Regions from separate parts of the Planococcus sp. BI3 genome, predicted to be linked through region 1. Evidence: riboswitches for the same ligand, from Rfam matches in the RefSeq annotation. Region 1 holds a riboswitch; each other region holds the start of a gene.
What was found. Region 1 has a riboswitch for S-adenosylmethionine ahead of metK (methionine adenosyltransferase). Riboswitches for the same ligand answer to the same signal wherever they lie in the genome.
Positions count from the first base shown of each region.

Region 2: it holds a riboswitch for S-adenosylmethionine, as region 1 does, so the genes downstream of both, AC1MEO_RS10090 (bifunctional homocysteine S-methyltransferase/methylenetetrahydrofolate reductase) here and metK (methionine adenosyltransferase) in region 1, are expected to answer to the same signal.
Region 3: it holds a riboswitch for S-adenosylmethionine, as region 1 does, so the genes downstream of both, mtnW (2,3-diketo-5-methylthiopentyl-1-phosphate enolase) here and metK (methionine adenosyltransferase) in region 1, are expected to answer to the same signal.
Region 4: it holds a riboswitch for S-adenosylmethionine, as region 1 does, so the genes downstream of both, AC1MEO_RS16690 (O-acetylhomoserine aminocarboxypropyltransferase/cysteine synthase family protein) here and metK (methionine adenosyltransferase) in region 1, are expected to answer to the same signal.

Region 1 covers NZ_CM155266.1:1,288,740-1,292,953, forward strand. Annotated here, with positions in the region: gene AC1MEO_RS06480 (iron-containing alcohol dehydrogenase) at 1-852, shown strand, start outside; gene metK (methionine adenosyltransferase) at 906-2,114, opposite strand; SAM riboswitch class I at 2,317-2,429, opposite strand; gene pckA (phosphoenolpyruvate carboxykinase (ATP)) at 2,756-4,214, shown strand, end outside.
Region 2 covers NZ_CM155266.1:2,027,389-2,031,602, forward strand. Annotated here, with positions in the region: gene AC1MEO_RS10090 (bifunctional homocysteine S-methyltransferase/methylenetetrahydrofolate reductase) at 1-1,839, opposite strand, end outside; SAM riboswitch class I at 1,911-2,015, opposite strand; gene AC1MEO_RS10095 (DEAD/DEAH box helicase) at 2,221-4,214, opposite strand, start outside.
Region 3 covers NZ_CM155266.1:2,759,531-2,763,744, reverse strand. Annotated here, with positions in the region: gene mtnK (S-methyl-5-thioribose kinase) at 1-1,165, opposite strand, end outside; SAM riboswitch class I at 1,243-1,396, opposite strand; SAM riboswitch class I at 1,606-1,715, shown strand; gene mtnW (2,3-diketo-5-methylthiopentyl-1-phosphate enolase) at 1,792-3,006, shown strand; gene AC1MEO_RS13865 (2-hydroxy-3-keto-5-methylthiopentenyl-1-phosphate phosphatase) at 3,012-3,677, shown strand; gene AC1MEO_RS13860 (methylthioribulose 1-phosphate dehydratase) at 3,674-4,214, shown strand, end outside.
Region 4 covers NZ_CM155266.1:3,327,759-3,331,972, forward strand. Annotated here, with positions in the region: gene AC1MEO_RS16675 (methionine ABC transporter permease) at 1-24, opposite strand, end outside; gene AC1MEO_RS16680 (methionine ABC transporter ATP-binding protein) at 14-1,045, opposite strand; SAM riboswitch class I at 1,185-1,300, opposite strand; gene AC1MEO_RS16685 (glycerol-3-phosphate acyltransferase) at 1,425-2,066, opposite strand; SAM riboswitch class I at 2,199-2,315, shown strand; gene AC1MEO_RS16690 (O-acetylhomoserine aminocarboxypropyltransferase/cysteine synthase family protein) at 2,415-3,707, shown strand; gene metX (homoserine O-acetyltransferase MetX) at 3,720-4,214, shown strand, end outside.

The DNA.
Region 1 (4,214 bases):
ACGGATATCAAAAAAGCGATTCCAGGCGGGTTGGCGTATTATACTTGGCCAGAAGCACAATTCATTCCGATTCCGCATATCGCCGTTCCAACTACTGCCGGAACCGGTTCAGAAGTCTCGCCGATTGCCGTCATCTATAATGAAGAAAAAAGAGTCAAAACGAATATCATCCACCCTTTCATCAGTGCCAATATGGCCGTTCTGGATCCGGACTTGACCCTTGGGTTGCCGCCGTTCATCACAGCTTTTACCGGCTTCGACGCATTGACCCACGCCATCGAAGCTTTGATGTCGCCTACAGCAACCGGCTTTACCGATGCCTATGCGCTTCAGACCATCCGGATGTTCGAAAAAAACATCGTGGAAGCCGTACAAAATGGCAGCAATGTCAAAGCCCGTATGGAGATGCTGCAAGCCAGCACCATGGGCATCACTGCCTTCAGCTTCGCGCTGAACGCCATTCCGGTCCACAATCTGGCACATGCTTACGGGGCGCTTTACCGGATACCGCATGGCCTTGCGAATGCGGTTTTCCTGCCCCACGTCATCGAAATGATTCCGGCGTTGTACCTGCCAAAAATCGAAGGACTGGCACAAGCCTTGAATCTGGATATCCGCAATAAATCTCCACAAACTTTACTTGAAGAAGTGGTGGAGAAAATCCGCAATATGCAAGAGCAAGTCGGTTTGCCGAAAGATTTCTCGAAATTTGATATTCCCGAGGATTCATTGCCGACTATCATCGCCGCAGTCCAGTCAGATCCTGCAGCCATGAATTTTCCACTCCCGGCTGAATTGATTGAAGCCATCGGAAAACGCGTTGATAAACTGCAGACAAGCTCCACTTCATAAAAAAAAGGACGGCCGGGCATCGCTGCCTGGCCGTCCTTTTTTGCTTTTCAGTTTTAGATGCCCGCTTCTACGCCAGCTTGTTCTTTCAGGATTGCTGCTTTGTCGGTGCGTTCCCAAGGAAGATCGACATCCGTACGGCCAAAATGTCCGTAGGCTGCAGTCTGCTTGTAGATCGGGCGGCGAAGATCAAGCATTTTGATGATTCCGGCAGGACGCAAATCAAAATTCGCGCGAACCAAATCGTCTAATTTGTCTTCATCCACTGTACCGGTGCCGAATGTATCGAAAGCGATGGACACGGGATGTGCCACACCGATTGCATACGCCAATTGCACTTCACATTTATCTGCAAGGCCAGCTGCTACAATGTTTTTCGCTACATAGCGTGCAGCATAGGCTGCTGAACGGTCAACTTTTGTTGCATCTTTACCGGAAAATGCTCCACCACCATGGCGAGCATAGCCACCGTAGGTATCCACGATGATTTTGCGGCCAGTCAAGCCTGCATCTCCCTGAGGTCCACCAATTACGAAACGCCCAGTTGGGTTGATGAAGTATTTCGTGTCTTCATCGATCCATTTTGCCGGAACAACTTCTTTAATGACGTATTCTTTGATATTGCGTTGAATCTGCTCAAGCGTTACTTCCGGGTGATGCTGAGTAGAGATGACAATCGTATCCACGCGAAGTGGTTTATTGTTTTCATCATATTCAACTGTCACCTGCGTTTTGCCATCCGGACGCAAATAGGGAAGAATTTCTTCCTTGCGTACTTCAGCCAAGCGGCGCGCCAATTTATGTGCCAGTGAAATCGGCAATGGCATTAATTCTTCTGTTTCGTTGTTGGCATATCCGAACATCAACCCTTGGTCGCCTGCTCCGATTTCATCCAATTCTTTATCTGTCATTTTGCCTTCGCGTGCTTCAAGTGCCACGTTGACTCCTGCAGCGATATCTGGTGATTGCTCATCGATCGCTGTAAGGACCGCACTAGTTTCTGAGTCGAAGCCGTATTTAGCTCGTGTATATCCAATTTCTTTTATCGTTTGTCTAACAACTTTCGGGATATCCACATAAGTGGAAGTAGTGATTTCTCCTGCTACCAGAACCAATCCTGTAGTTACAGTCGTTTCGCACGCGACACGCGCGTTTGGATCCTCGGTTAAGATTGCATCCAATATAGCATCTGAGATTTGGTCACAGATTTTATCCGGATGTCCTTCTGTTACTGATTCTGATGTAAATAATCGACGGTTTTTCAAAAAATGTTCCTCCTTATATCCTGCGAGATTGCTCTCGAAATTGATACGGTACTCGTTTCCCATGTCAAGTCCGTTCCAGACAAAATCCGGATTGAACTTTAAGCCGTTTGTGGCCTTTCACACGAGGATTAAGGGCATTCCATAAAAAAATCCCTTCACTCATTCACCATGAGGAAAGGAGAATCATCATAAGCACCTTTCACTCTTATCATCCAAGGCCTGTGAGCCTTGTTTCAGGTTTGGCACCATCACTGCGGTCGCAGCAGGTTGCCGGGTTTCATAGGGCCTGTCCCCTCCACCAGCTCGGAATAAGAGTATCCGTTCAATTTTTCATCATACGGAAATAGCACGGAGTTGTCAACATTTTTGGCAAATAAAAGTATTCAATTGAATTAAATAAAGAAATTCACCCGTTAAAACTATTGGATGGGGATGAAACAGATTGGCGGATAGAGGCTTCCAGCCCAGCTTTTATTACGCACAACCCCTTAGATTTCCACCTGATCTAAAAAACCCGTTTTTAATTTTTTCATTTCTGCAAGGGATTAGTATAGACTAATCAACCTAATGTGTTATACTAATGAACGAATATACATCCTCCCCATCGCTATGGGAATAATAGAAAAGGAAGGTACATATATATGACTTCAGTGAACTTTGCAAACGATTTGAAGGACCTTTTAACTGGCCAAAATGTACATGTTCAATTATCAGTGCCACAATTAGTGGAAGCAGCAACATCCCGCGGTGAAGCGGTACTGACACGGGAAGGCGCTGTAGCAGCGGAGACAGGGAAATACACTGGCCGCTCACCGAAAGACAAATACATTGTGGAAGAAGAAAGTTCTAAAAACAAAGTCGACTGGGGCAATGTGAACCGTCCAATTTCAAGCGAAGTTTTTGAAAAACTATACGCTAAAGTTATCAAGCACCTAAAAGACAAAGATGCACTTTACGTTTTCAAAGGATTTGCCGGAGCTGACCACGAATCACGTGTGCCAATCCAAACAATCACTGAATACGCGTGGCATAACCTGTTTGCCCACCAATTGTTCATCCGCCCATCGGCTGAAGAATTGAAAGTGCATGAAGCTCAATTCACTGTGGTCTATGCCCCTACATTCAAGGCAGATCCTGCTGTTGATGGCACCGCTTCTGAAACATTCATCATCGTGTCAATGGAAAAACGCATCATTTTGATCGGCGGAACTGAATATGCCGGCGAGATGAAGAAATCCATCTTCTCGATCATGAACTACCTGTTGCCTGAAAAAGGCATCCTTCCGATGCACTGTTCAGCTAATGTTGGACAAGATGGCGATGTTACCTTGTTCTTCGGCTTGTCCGGTACGGGCAAAACGACCTTGTCGGCTGATGGTGACCGTAAACTGGTCGGTGATGACGAGCACGGCTGGTCTGATAACGGCGTCTTTAATATCGAAGGCGGCTGCTATGCAAAAACCATCAATCTATCCCGTGAAAACGAACCACAGATCTATGACGCAATCCGTTTCGGTTCTGTTCTTGAAAACGTCGTAGTGGATCCTGATACACGCATCCCGAATTATGACGATGATTCACTGACTGAAAACACACGTGCTGCGTACCCGATGCAGGCAATTGATAATATTGTAGACCCTTCTGTAGCAGGTCATCCGAAAACAATCGTCTTCCTGACAGCAGATGCTTTCGGCGTTCTGCCTCCAATCAGCAAGTTGACGAAAGAGCAGGCAATGTACCATTTCCTAAGTGGCTACACATCGAAATTGGCTGGTACGGAACGCGGCATCACATCTCCTGAAGCAACGTTCTCAACGTGCTTCGGTTCACCGTTCCTTCCATTGCACGCAACAGTCTATGCTGAAATGCTCGGCAAAAAAATTGATGAGCACGGCGTTCAGGTGTTCCTTGTCAATACCGGCTGGACTGGCGGCGTATACGGAGTCGGAAGCCGCATGAAGCTTTCTTACACACGGACAATGGTTCGCGCTGCCATCAAAGGCGAATTGAACAATGTCCCGACTGAAAAAGAATCATTCTTCGGCCTTGAGATTCCTGTAGAAGTACCAGGCGTTCCAACAGAAGTGTTGAACCCGCGCA
Region 2 (4,214 bases), 740 kb from region 1:
GCTGGCATCTCTCTCTTTCTGTTGATCTAGTTGTCTGATGTAATGAATCAATTCCACGGTCATATCGTAACGGACAAATGGCGTGATCAAGTAGATGCCATGGAACAGCTCCGCCGCCGTATCAATCAATTCTTTCGCAATCTGGATGCCTTCTGCGGTTGCGCGCTCTTTGTCTTCACCGCATGCGCGCATGCGTTCCAGTGCATCTTCCGACAGCTTGATGCCCGGCACTTCATTGTGCAGGAACTCTGCACTGCGGATGCTGGTCAACGGCATTACGCCAATAAAGATCGGCGTTTCCAGGTGTTTGGTCGCTTCGTGGATTTCTACGATTTTCTCTTTTGTGTAAACCGGCTGCGAAATGAAATAATCCGCACCGCTTTCAATTTTCTTATCAAGTCTTGCCACTGCCCGGTCCAGTACACGGACATTCGGGTTGAATGCCGCCGCTACCGAGAAGTTGGCTTTTTTCCGCAAAGGCTTGCCGGAAAATGAAATGCCTTCATTGAGCTTTTTGATCAGCTGGATCAATTCCATGCTCGACACGTCATAGACGCTGGTCGCTCCCGGGAAATCACCGACTTTGGTCGGATCGCCCGTCACGGCGAGTATATCATGGATTCCGAGCGCATCGAGCCCCATCAAATGCGATTGCAGGCCAATCAGGTTGCGGTCGCGGCAGGTGATGTGGGCAAGCGCCCGAATGTCTTGCTTATGTTTGAGGATCGATCCCATCGCCATATTGCTGATGCGCGGCGATGCCAGCGAATTGTCCGCCATCGTGATGGCGTCCACCCCGGCATCATTCAAAGCGGCCGAGCCCTCCAGGAATTTGGTGGTATCCAGGTGGCGCGGCGTATCCAACTCCACGATGATGGTCCGTTCCGTTTTAGCTTTTTCATGGAGCGGCTTAACTTCCAGCACTTCCGCTTCACGGATGACAATCGGTTTTCTTTTGGTGACTTCCTTATGGACGATCGGCGGCAAATTGCCGAGATGCTTTTTCACCGCTTCAATATGCTTCGGCGTTGTGCCGCAGCAGCCACCGATCAAACGGACGCCTTCTTCTCTCAATAGCAAAGCAGCGCGTCCGAAATAATCCGCTTCCGATTCATAAACAATCCGGCCATCTTCCACATCCAGCAGGCTGGCGTTCGGATAAGCTGACAGAAATGCTTTTTCAGGCAAGGTGACTTCTTCAAAAGCCTGGATGGTATGGTGCGGGCCAAGACGGCAGTTGACGCCGACAATATCGGCTCCAAGCGCCTCCAGTTGATGCAGGGCATCGTTCAACGACATACCGTTTTGCAGGATGCCCGGCTCATGCATGGACACTTGGGCGATCAATGGCGTGTCAGTCATCCCTTTCAGGTGCTTGACTGTCGCCGCCAACTCTTCGAAATCGTAATAGGTTTCCAAAAGCAGGCCGTCCGGATCACCCGACAGCAGATGGTTTGCCTGCTGGTCGACCATCGCAATGATTTCCTGCAATGTGGCGTCGCTTTTACGGATTCCCCGGATTCCGCCGATGGTTCCGAACACAAATTGCCCGCCTGGTGCCGCCGCCCGTTTAGCGATTCCAATAGCCGCTCTGTTGATATCCGCGACCTGTTCTTCCAATCCGTAACGGGCCAGTTTTGCCGCATTTGCTCCATATGTGTTGGTCTGGATGATATCGGCTCCCGCTTTGATGTAATCCTGGTGGATCTTCTCGATCACTTCCGGACGCTGCAGATTCAACTCCTCGTTGCAATACTCAATGCCGTACGAATACAGCAAGGTTCCCATGGCACCGTCCGCCGTCAAAATCCGATTTTTTAATTCGTCTAATAAACCCATCTGCTCAACCTCCCATATATACAAAAAAAGCCTTCATGAAAAAGAAGGCTTTACGATATCAAACTCGTTCCTTTTCATCTGTCAGACAATTGCTTGCCTGCTGGATTTAGCACCTGACCTTTCGGCTGGTTGCTGAAGCTTCATCGGGCCAGTCCCTCAACTTCTCTTGATAAGAATTCACTATTCAGTTTTAAGTATTCTAGATATGGTACCTGTATCTAGGGAACAGGTCAACCCAATCTGTCGAAAAACAATGAAATTTCTGTGATTTTTTTCACAATGTATCATTCAGACCTAAAAACAGCTGTCGAATAACAGCTCAGCGACTTCCGGCAATGCTCCTGCGAAGAAAGTTAATTGCGGGGATTTAGTGTTGCCTCATCAGGATTGAGCGATTCCACTTGGCTCCACTTTAGCTTCAACTTCCAGAACTGCTACATATTTCGCAATGGTTTCATAATGAGTCTTTTTTGAAAAGCGCTGATAGTCGGCAATGATGTAGAATTCTTTTTTTGCACGTGTCACTGCAACATTGAGCAGATTGGGTTTTGCGCAGGACCATTGAGCAGCTCCGTCACTGTCTGCATCTGTCCCCGCTACAAAATAAACGATTTCTGCTTCTTTTCCTTGGAAAGTATGGACCGTTCCGATGGATTTATTGGTCCAGTCGGTGATTTTTTTGGGATCAATCGCCAATGATTGCAATTTTTTGCGGACAGCCGCTTGCAAGCCTGCTTTAACCGCAGTGAACGGTGTAATAACAAAGACATCAGGCTCTTTGCTTTCTGCTGACCAGTGTTTGGCAATCAATTCGGCAATCAAGTCTCCCTGCTCTCTGACGTATTGGCGATTCACAGCCTTACCTGCACAGTTATACCAGGCAACTTTTCCGGTTCTTTCATCAGCCAAGACCATTTTCCCTTCATAAGCGATTTCATTGGCGATCGAGAACATCGGATCCAGGCAACGGCGATGCACCCATAGCGGTGTTCCGATCCATTCTCCGCCCATCTTCCAGGTACCTCTCGGATTTGCTCGATCTGCTAAACTTTGAACAGAAGCACTAATACCGATAAAATCTTCCTCCAACTGATAATGTTTGCGAATATCCGTTAAAATCGTCTGATCTATTGTCACCACCGGCTCAATTTGAATCGGATCTCCGACCACTATGGCTTTTCGTGATCTCCACAAAGCACCCGCTGCCTGTTGGGGACTCGCCTGCCCCGCTTCATCAATGAATAGGTATTGAATAAAATCTTTGTCTATTCCACGATACATCGATGAAAAGCTTGCGAAAGTCGTACTCACGACCGGTGTGATCAAATGAATGACGTTCCACATATTTTTGAGGTAACGGACGTGATCTTCATCATTCAGATTCAATTTATCCCGCGACATCAATAGGCGCAATGCAACGGTTACCGTTTCTTTATTGAATGCCAGAAATAGCTTATGCAGTTCCATTGCTTTCAAGAACAATAAGCCGCGTTCGAAATTCAGCTCATCCGTCAGCCAAATTGTCTCCCGCTGGCGTTTTTCATAAGCTTCTGTATGGTTCTGCCAATATTCTGCAGTTGGCAGAACCAGTCTCTGCTTATCATAATCTGCCAGTTTCTTGAGAAAGGATTGCTGCCGTTCTTCAAGCTGCTGTTGTTCCCCTTGCAATTCCTTTTGCTGTTGTTGAATCGTGAATTGTCTAGAATGCAGTATTTTTAATTCATTGAGGCATTCAGCTAGCTCTTTTTTGATCTCATCTTTTTTCACGTCTTTTTTGCCGAGCACCTTTTGGAAAAGCGGAAGATTGGGAGAAACCGCCAACTCACTTTCCGTCAGCTCCCGTTTGATTTCCAATTGCTTAATGTTTTCTGCTGCAGTAAGTTCTTCATGCTTGTTTTCATCAAACTTCGCTTTGAGCTCCAACACTCTCTTTTGAGTTGTTTCAAATTGGTTGAACTGCTCAGCCACTTCTTGCAACTTCGCCTTTTTTTCTTCAATTGACGCATGCAGATCCTTGAATTCTTTTACCGCCTGTTGCCAGTCTTTCGCGCTGCTTTCAGCGGCAGTCTTCTGCAGTTGGCTGATCAGTCTGTCCGAATCGTCCTTCGATCCCATGAGCGCTTTACTGAAATCAGAAATATTTTTTCCTTTGCCAAGCGCTCCCGAGAACAGTCCCCAAGCTCCCTCATCTTTACCCAGCATTTTTTCGGCAGTCTCCGGAAAAAATGCCAATTCGGCGGCTTTTTCTGCATAGGCCTTTTCATATTCTGGAAAATCACTTTTGTTCTCTTTGGATGGAGGGCGAATTGCTTCTTTTTCCTGCGGCAGTTCTTTCGAGATATTTTCAACCGCGCCGTTATTGCTTGATGCGATCA
Region 3 (4,214 bases), 1.5 Mb from region 1:
GCAGTACATCCCCGATTGATGTGGTTTCTTGACGCTGCAGAATCAAAGCCCGGCCAGTATCCAAAGCCTGTTTCTTAAAAGTGATTCTTTTTTCCGTGTCTTCGATGCTGTCCAGATCTTTGACATGCGCCAAGCCGATCGTCCGGCGGATCAATTCACAGCCTGCAAATCCAGCCGCATCTGCCAGTACTTTGCCAAGCACGTATTCCAGGTAGCCTTCAGTTTCCTTGAACGATTCGACGCTGTGGTTTTTCCACAACCCGGAAAATGCAGCAGCAAAAACTTCCCATGTTTTTCCGATATCCTCCACGATTACCTGGCGATCTTCGCCTTCGCGTGTGATGGACTGGAAAATCAAGTTGGCCAGGAACAAGCCAACATCAAACCCGATCGGACCGTAGAAACCAAATTCCGGATCAATCACTTTGGTTTCGGTCTGGCTCGCAAAAATACTGCCTGTATGAAGATCGCCATGCAGCAGCGCTTCCGCTTCGGTCAAAAAGCTCTTCTTCAACTTCGCCACTTCCAGCTGCAGCTTCCCATCGCTCCAAATCGCCTCTGCCGCTGCTTGGAGCTGCGGTTCGTAATCATTGGTGTCGAGGTCAAAGAACGGATCCGTAAAAATGAGGTCTTCTGTAATTTTGCACAACTCAGGATTGGAAAACTCTGCAGCCAAGCGCTTTTTTTCAAAAGGATGCAAGCCGTAATCCGATGTATGAAATAAAGTCAGTGCCAAGTATTCGCCAATATCCTGGGGCAGTCTCGGGAAATTCCGTCCGTTGACCAAACCCTCCCGCGCAATCTCCAAGTGGGATAAATCCTCCATCACAGTAATGGCCAGTTCCTCATCTGTTGCGTAAACAACCGGTACCAAGGATGGAACAAATTCTCCATGCTTTTTGAGGACATTTGCTTCAATTGTTGCCCGCTTTAACGTCAACGGCCAGCTTTCGCCGATGACCTTGGCATAAGGCAGTGCCTGCTTGATGATCAACCGCTTCCCTGTATTCGGGTCTTCAATTTGGAAAACATAATTCAAATTGCCATCGCCGATTTCCCGGCAAGCTAATTGGGCAGCAGGATCAAATGTATGGCCAGCTTTCGCCAAAGCAACGGCTGTCTCTTCGGTTAATGCCTTATAAGTGGTCGGAACAGTAAGAGTCATCATCTATCTTCCTTTCTTCTGCAATATAAAAAGCCTCTTTCATAAAAAGAAAGAGGCCAGAATAAGAGATCCCATGCCTCTTATCTTTCAGAAAATAAATTTCTGATGGAATTAGCACCGTGCCTTGCAGGATTTTCATCCTGGCGCCTGGGCGCCCCGTCTCACAACGGTATTACGGTCGGTTGCTGGGCGTCATCGGGCCAAAATCCCTCTGCCAGCTCTTGATAAGAGTACTGCGTGTTATTCAATTTAAGTTATGCAGAGAATCCTATCACGATTCAGAATTGACTGTCAATCCATTTTCCCAATAAAAACAATTTTGCAATAACAGTGTTGACAGATTTCTGCACACATGAAATAATCAGAATTACTTTACTCTATTAAATCGAATTATTATTTTGGATTGAACCTATAAAACTGTTTCACCCAATTTCATATCTTTCTTATTCAGAGCAGGTGGAGGGACAAGCCCTATGATACCCGGCAACCGGTCCAATGATGGACACGGTGCTAATTCTTGCAGCCAGAACCGATGGCTGAGAAATAAGAAGTTGTTAACGCCCTTAACCTCTTCTTATTTGAAGAGGTTTTTTATTTTTTAAAAATTGCATGGGAGTGTGGAATAGATGAGCTTATTGACTGCTACTTATCAAGTGTATGGAAAGCCCGGTTCCTTCGGGGAAAAGGCGGAAGGCATCGCTTTGGGCTTGACGATCGGCTCTTGGACAGATTTGCCGCTGCTTGATCAGGCACAATTGAAACACCATAAGGGGCATGTTGTCTCCATCGTAGAATTCGCGGAAGACAGCCATCCATTGAAGCCGGAGCTGATAAAAGCAGAACTCGAAATTGCCTACCCGAGCATCAATTTCTCAGCCGACTTGCCTGCCATCCTGACTACGGTTTTCGGCAAACTATCTCTGGATGGCGAAGTGAAGCTATTGGATTTGGATTTCAGCCATGACCTGCTCAGCCACTTTCCCGGTCCGCGCTTCGGCATAGAAGAAATCCGCAATACACTCGGCGTAGCTGGAAGGCCGCTTCTGATGAGCATATTCAAAGGCGTCATCGGCCGCGACATGGATTTTTTATCCGCTCAATTGCGCGAACAGGCATTAGGCGGCGTAGACCTCGTTAAAGACGACGAAATTTTATTTGAAAATCCGCTGACTCCATTCGAAAGCCGCATCATCACAGGGAAACGGGTGCTGGAGAATGTCTATGAGGAAACGGGCCATCGCACATATTATGCAGTGAACCTGTCGGGCAGAACTTCCGACCTGAGAGGTAAGGCACGAAAAGCACGCGAGCTTGGAGCGGATGCCTTATTGTTCAACGTCCACGCATACGGGCTCGATGTGCTGCAGGAATTGGCGGAAGATGATGAAATCGGTTTGCCGCTGATGGCGCATCCGGCATTCAGTGGCGCTTTCACTTCATCCCCGTTTTACGGGCTTGCTGCGCCGCTCGCACTCGGAAAGCTGGTCCGCTATGCCGGTGCAGATTTCTCCCTGTTCCCTTCTCCTTACGGCAGTGTTGCATTGGAAAAAACAGCTGCTCTTGCACTCGGCAAGGAACTGATTAGGGACAGCCCATTGAAACGAAGCTTCCCAGTGCCTTCTGCCGGCATCCATCCGGGGCTTGTGCCTTTACTGCTGGCAGATTACGAGATAGATAGTGTCATTAATGCCGGCGGTGGAATTCACGGACATCCGGCTGGTGCAGCTGGGGGCGGCCGTGCCTTCAGACAGGCAATAGATGCGGTGCTGCAAGGAGAAACCCTGCAGGATGCCGGCAAACAGCATAAAGAATTACAAACTGCACTTGAGTTATGGGGGTGAAGAGATTGAACAAACCGATTATTTTTTGCGATTTTGACGGTACGATTACCGCCAACGATAATATCATCGCCATCATGAAGAAATTTGATCCGCCGGGCTGGGAACCAGTCAAAGACCAAATCCTCGACCAATCCATCTCGATACGTGAGGGTGTAGCGAACATGTTTTCCCTGCTCCCTGTTTCGGCAAAAGACGAAATCATTTCATATGTTTTGGAACAGGCGGAAATACGGGAAGGTTTCAGTGACTTTGTCGCTTATACGAGAAAACAGGAACTGCCTTTATACATTGTCAGCGGTGGAATCGACTTTTTCGTCTATCCGCTCCTTGAACCTTTCGGACCTCTTGACGGCATCTATTGCAACGGTGCCGACTTTTCAGGAGACCTCATCAAACTGGAATTCCCGCATGGCTGCGATGAAAAATGCAGCAGCCAGGGCTGTGGATGCTGTAAGCCATCCGTCATCCGGGAAATTTTGGATACCGGCACGAAAAGCATCGTCATCGGGGATTCCATCAGTGATTGGGAAGCAGCCAAAAAAGCCGATTTCGTCATCGCCAGGGATTTATTGGCGGAGAAATGCCAAGAGGCTGGCATCGCTTACGAACCATTTGAAACTTTCAACGAAGTCATTGCGATTGTCGATGACTATATAGGAGTGAAGTCATGACTGCATTGCGGGAAAAATGGCTGGAACTGGCGGATGTCAAAGATGAACTGGCGTCTCGCGACTGGTTTATGGGAACCAGCGGAAATCTCGCCATCAAGGTCGCGGACCAACCGCTCGAATTCTTGGTCACCGCCAGCGGCAAAGACAAAAAGAAACGGACCGATGAAGACTTTTTGCTTGTCGATGCCAACGGCCAGCCGGCTGCAGAAACACATTTGAAACCATCTGCTGAAACCTTATTGCATTGCGCAATCTATGGAAAGACGGCGGCCGGCTGCAGCCTCCACGTCCATACGGTCGCCAATAATGTCATTTCCGAGTTATACGGCGATGCCGGAAAAATCGATTTCCAAGGACAGGAATTGATCAAAGCATTCGGTTTGTGGGAAGAAGATGCGGTACTGACCATTCCCATCATCCCCAATCACGCCGATATCCCAACGCTCGCCAAAGCATTCGAGCCTTTTATCGCCGCCGACAAAGGTGCGGTGCTGATCCGAAACCACGGCATCACCGTCTGGGGAAAAGACGGCTTTG
Region 4 (4,214 bases), 1.9 Mb from region 1:
AATCTGTTCGTAGTTAACTGACATAATTATTGACCTCCTCTATGTGGATTTCACTTTCTCGGATGGAGGACAAGGCCAGTGCAATTTCACTTGGCTCGCCGGAAAATTCCACGATCAGGTTGCCGTACGGGACGCCTTGCAGCTCGGTGATGTTGCCGAACAGCACATTCAAATCAACTTTGAAATCACGTGATACACGGGACATGAACGGTTTGCCGACGGAGCTGCCGGTAAACTGGAGGCGGTAGATGGCATTATCGCTTTCGGCAGCCTGAATTTGTGCCAGCAGCGAATCTGGTAGTTCGTCATTCATGACGGAGCGGACAAACCGTTTGGTGGTTGGTTGCTGTGGGTTCGAGAAAATATCGAAAACGCTGCCTTGCTCGATGACTTTCCCCGCTTCAAGAACGGCCACCTTGTCGCAGATTTCCCGGATGACGCCCATTTCATGAGTGATGAGCAAAATCGTGATGTTGTATTCCTTATTGATTTTGCGAAGCAGGTCCAAAATCGATTTAGTCGTTTGCGGATCAAGTGCCGAAGTCGCTTCATCACACAACAGAACAGATGGATTAGTCGCGAGCGCCCGGGCAATGCCGATCCGTTGTTTCTGTCCGCCTGACAGTTGATCTGGATATTTTTGCGCCTGGTCTGCCAGGCCGACAAAGTCCAGCAAGTCGGTTACCTGTTTTTCAATATCTGCTTTTGGTGTCTTCGCGAGCAAGAGCGGCATCGCCACATTATGGTAAACGGTTTTTGAATTCAGCAAGTTGAAATGCTGGAAAATCATGCCGATATCTTTTCGGATGGTGCGGATCTCTTTGCTGGATAAAGTAGAAATGTCTTTTCCCTGAATCAACACGCGTCCTGCAGAAGGCCGTTCGAGCAGATTCACGGTGCGGATCAGTGAACTTTTTCCGGCTCCGCTAAAGCCAATGACCCCGTAGATTTCGCCGGTTTCGACGGTCAGGTCAATGCCGTTCAAGGCATAGATTTCCTGTTTTCCTGATTGATAAGTTTTGGCGACGCCTTCGAATTGAATCATGGTGATTGAACCTCCTCATGCTGTAATGGATCTTATCAAATCGATGGTGTCTCACATTCTCCCTGAGATAATGGACAAAAAAGAGCCCCCTTTTTTCTTATCCATAAGAAAAAAGAAGGCTCCTGTTGAAACCATCTAATTCTCATCTTCCAAATGCACAAACGGCATTTGCAGGAGTTGGCACAGTTTTTGCGGTTAAACAAATCTGCTGCCGAAACGTCTCAGGGCCTGTCCCTCGGTTTCTCTTGATAAGAAAGTGATGTATGCTATTCGATTCGTGGTTCTTACTTTATGGTGAAATAACAAAAAAGTCAAGAGGAATTATGATATTTATTTCACAATCTTTTAAATGAAAGCAATAATTAGTTTAAATCCTCTATTAGACAGGATTTGAAGGCTTCTTCTTGAAGATGGAGGATACTTTGCTCTCGCTTCCATTCTTTATTCGAATAATGTTTTCGCTATGCTTCCATACCGCCATCGCGAATAAGGCCAGGGCTGTCAGCAATGGCCACGGCCCAACAGCAGGTCCGAAAGCAATGATGAAATAAACCGCGTAAAGGACCAGTACGCCAATGACCAAATAATCGGTGGCCAGTGAAACGCCGATGAGCAAGAGCAGTCCAACCAGTCCAAGCTTCCAATCGAGGGCCAGCATGACGCCGATTACCGAAGCGGTCCCTTTGCCGCCGCTGAAATTCATATAGAACGGGAAGTTATGGCCAAAAATTACGCCGGCACCTGCGATGAACAACAAAGTCCAGAACATTTCGGGAGAAAGGCTGCTGGAATCCAGCAGAAGCCGCAAGCCTGCAACAGCTGCAAATCCTTTGGAAATATCGATGAAAGCGACAAGCACCCCATATTTCCAGCCCAATACGATGGCGGCATTGGAAGCGCCGGAATTTTTTACACCTTCCTTTTTGACGTTGACCCCTGATAAAACCTGAGCTGCGAGAGATCCATGAAAGCAGCCGATTACATAGCAGATAATAAATAATAGCAAAATCCAGATAAACATACCGACTCCTCCTCTACATTAAAAGATAACGTTTGAAGCAGCACAAGGTTTCAAAATTTTTTGACTAATCCACTTGACAAAAAGCGACAAAGTTTTTATACTTCTCAACAAGATGAAAAACTAAATCAAATACTCTTATCAAGAGTGGCGGAGGGATAGGCCCTGTGATGCCCGGCAACCAACAGACGATTTTGTCTGGAAAGGTGCTAATTCCTACAGAACCGAACGAAAGGTTCTGACAGATGAGAGGAGGAAACTCCGTAATTTACGGCCCTCTTCTTAAGCGAAGGGGGCTTTTTGCTGTCCTCTTCGACAATATCTATCAATAAAACTCAGGGGGAATGGAAAATGACAAACTTAAAACCGGAAACTTTATTATTGCATGGCGGACAACAGCCCGATCCAACAACTGGATCAAGAGGGGTGCCTGTTTATAAAACAACTTCCTATGTTTTTAAAGATACACAGCATGCACAAGATCTCTTTGGCCTCAAGGATACTGGCAATATCTACTCGCGCATCATGAATCCGACTGTCGATGTATTTGAACAACGGGTAGCATTATTGGAAGGCGGCACTGCTGCAGTTGCTTTATCTTCCGGAATGGCGGCCATTGCATTTTCAATTATGAACATTGCTGAAGCCGGAGACGAAATAGTGGCAGACAGCAGCCTTTACGGGGGCACGTACAATTTGTTTGCGAATACTTTGCCGCGTTATGGCATCACGACAAAATTCGTCGATGCTACCGATCCGGAAAATTTCAAATCGGCAATCACAGATAAAACGAAGGTCTTTTTCGGGGAAATTATCGGCAATCCAAGCCTGAATGTCTTTGATGTAGAAAAAGTGGCAGCAATTGCCCATGAAAATGGAATTCCATTATTGATCGACAACACCTTCGCTTCTCCATACGGCAGCAACCCGATAGAATTTGGTGCGGATGTGGTCATTCATTCTGCTACGAAGTGGATTGGCGGCCATGGCACGACGATCGGCGGCGTAGCAGTGGATGCCGGGAAATTCAATTGGGACAATCCACGTTTTCCGAATTATACACAGCCTGATGAGAGCTATCATGGTCTGCGTTATGGCATTGATGTACCGGATGCGGCGTTTGCGACAAAACTGCGTGTGCAGCTGCTGCGGGATTTTGGCCCTTCATTGAGTCCGGATAGTGCTCATGCTTTGCTGCAGGGTCTGGAGACTTTGCATCTCCGCATTCCGAAACACAGCAGCAACGCTCAGATTATTGCTGATTATCTAAAACAGCATCCACAAATCGAGTGGGTCAATTTCTTAGGCTTTGAGGATCATCCTTCACATCAATTGGCTAAGAAATACTTGAAGAATGGCGGTTATGGTTCGATTGTCAACTTTGGCATAAAAGGCGGGCGGGAAGCTGGCCGCAAAGTGATCGACAGTGTCAACCTTTGGTCGCACGTTGCCAATGTGGGAGACGCCAAATCGCTGATTATCCATCCGGCATCCACCACGCATCAGCAATTGAACGAAGAAGAGCTGAAAGCATCTGGAGTAACGGAAGAGTTGATCCGGTTGTCTGTCGGGCTGGAAAACACAGAAGATTTAATTGCTGACTTGGAACAGGCGATAAAGGCAGCAGTACTGGAAAAGGCATAAGGAGGGATTTTCATGAAGACAGTATCCATTGGCTCGTTAACCCTGGATTCAACTAAGACTTTAGACAATGTAGAACTTGCATACGAACGTCATGGAGATGAAAAAGCTCCTGCTGTCCTTGTGTGCCATGCATTGACAGGAGATCAATATGCAGTTGGCACAGAAGGAGATCCGGGGTGGTGGGCAGGATTAATCGGACCAGGCAAGCCGGTGGATACATCTGTTTTTCAAGTGATTACCTTCAATGTCCTGGGAGGGTGCCATGGATCGACCGGCCCTTTATCGATAAACCCGGCAACCGGTGCTCCTTATCGTGCTGATTTCCCAACCCTGACGATAGGTGATATGGTGCGGGCGGAATATTATGCATTAAAAAAGCTGGGCATCAACCATCTTTCCGGAGTAATTGGCGGCTCCTTAGGAGGGATGAAAACTTTGGAATGGGGTAAATTGTATCCGGAATTTGTCGATGCAATTCTTCCGTTAGCCGTGACGCCGTATTACAGT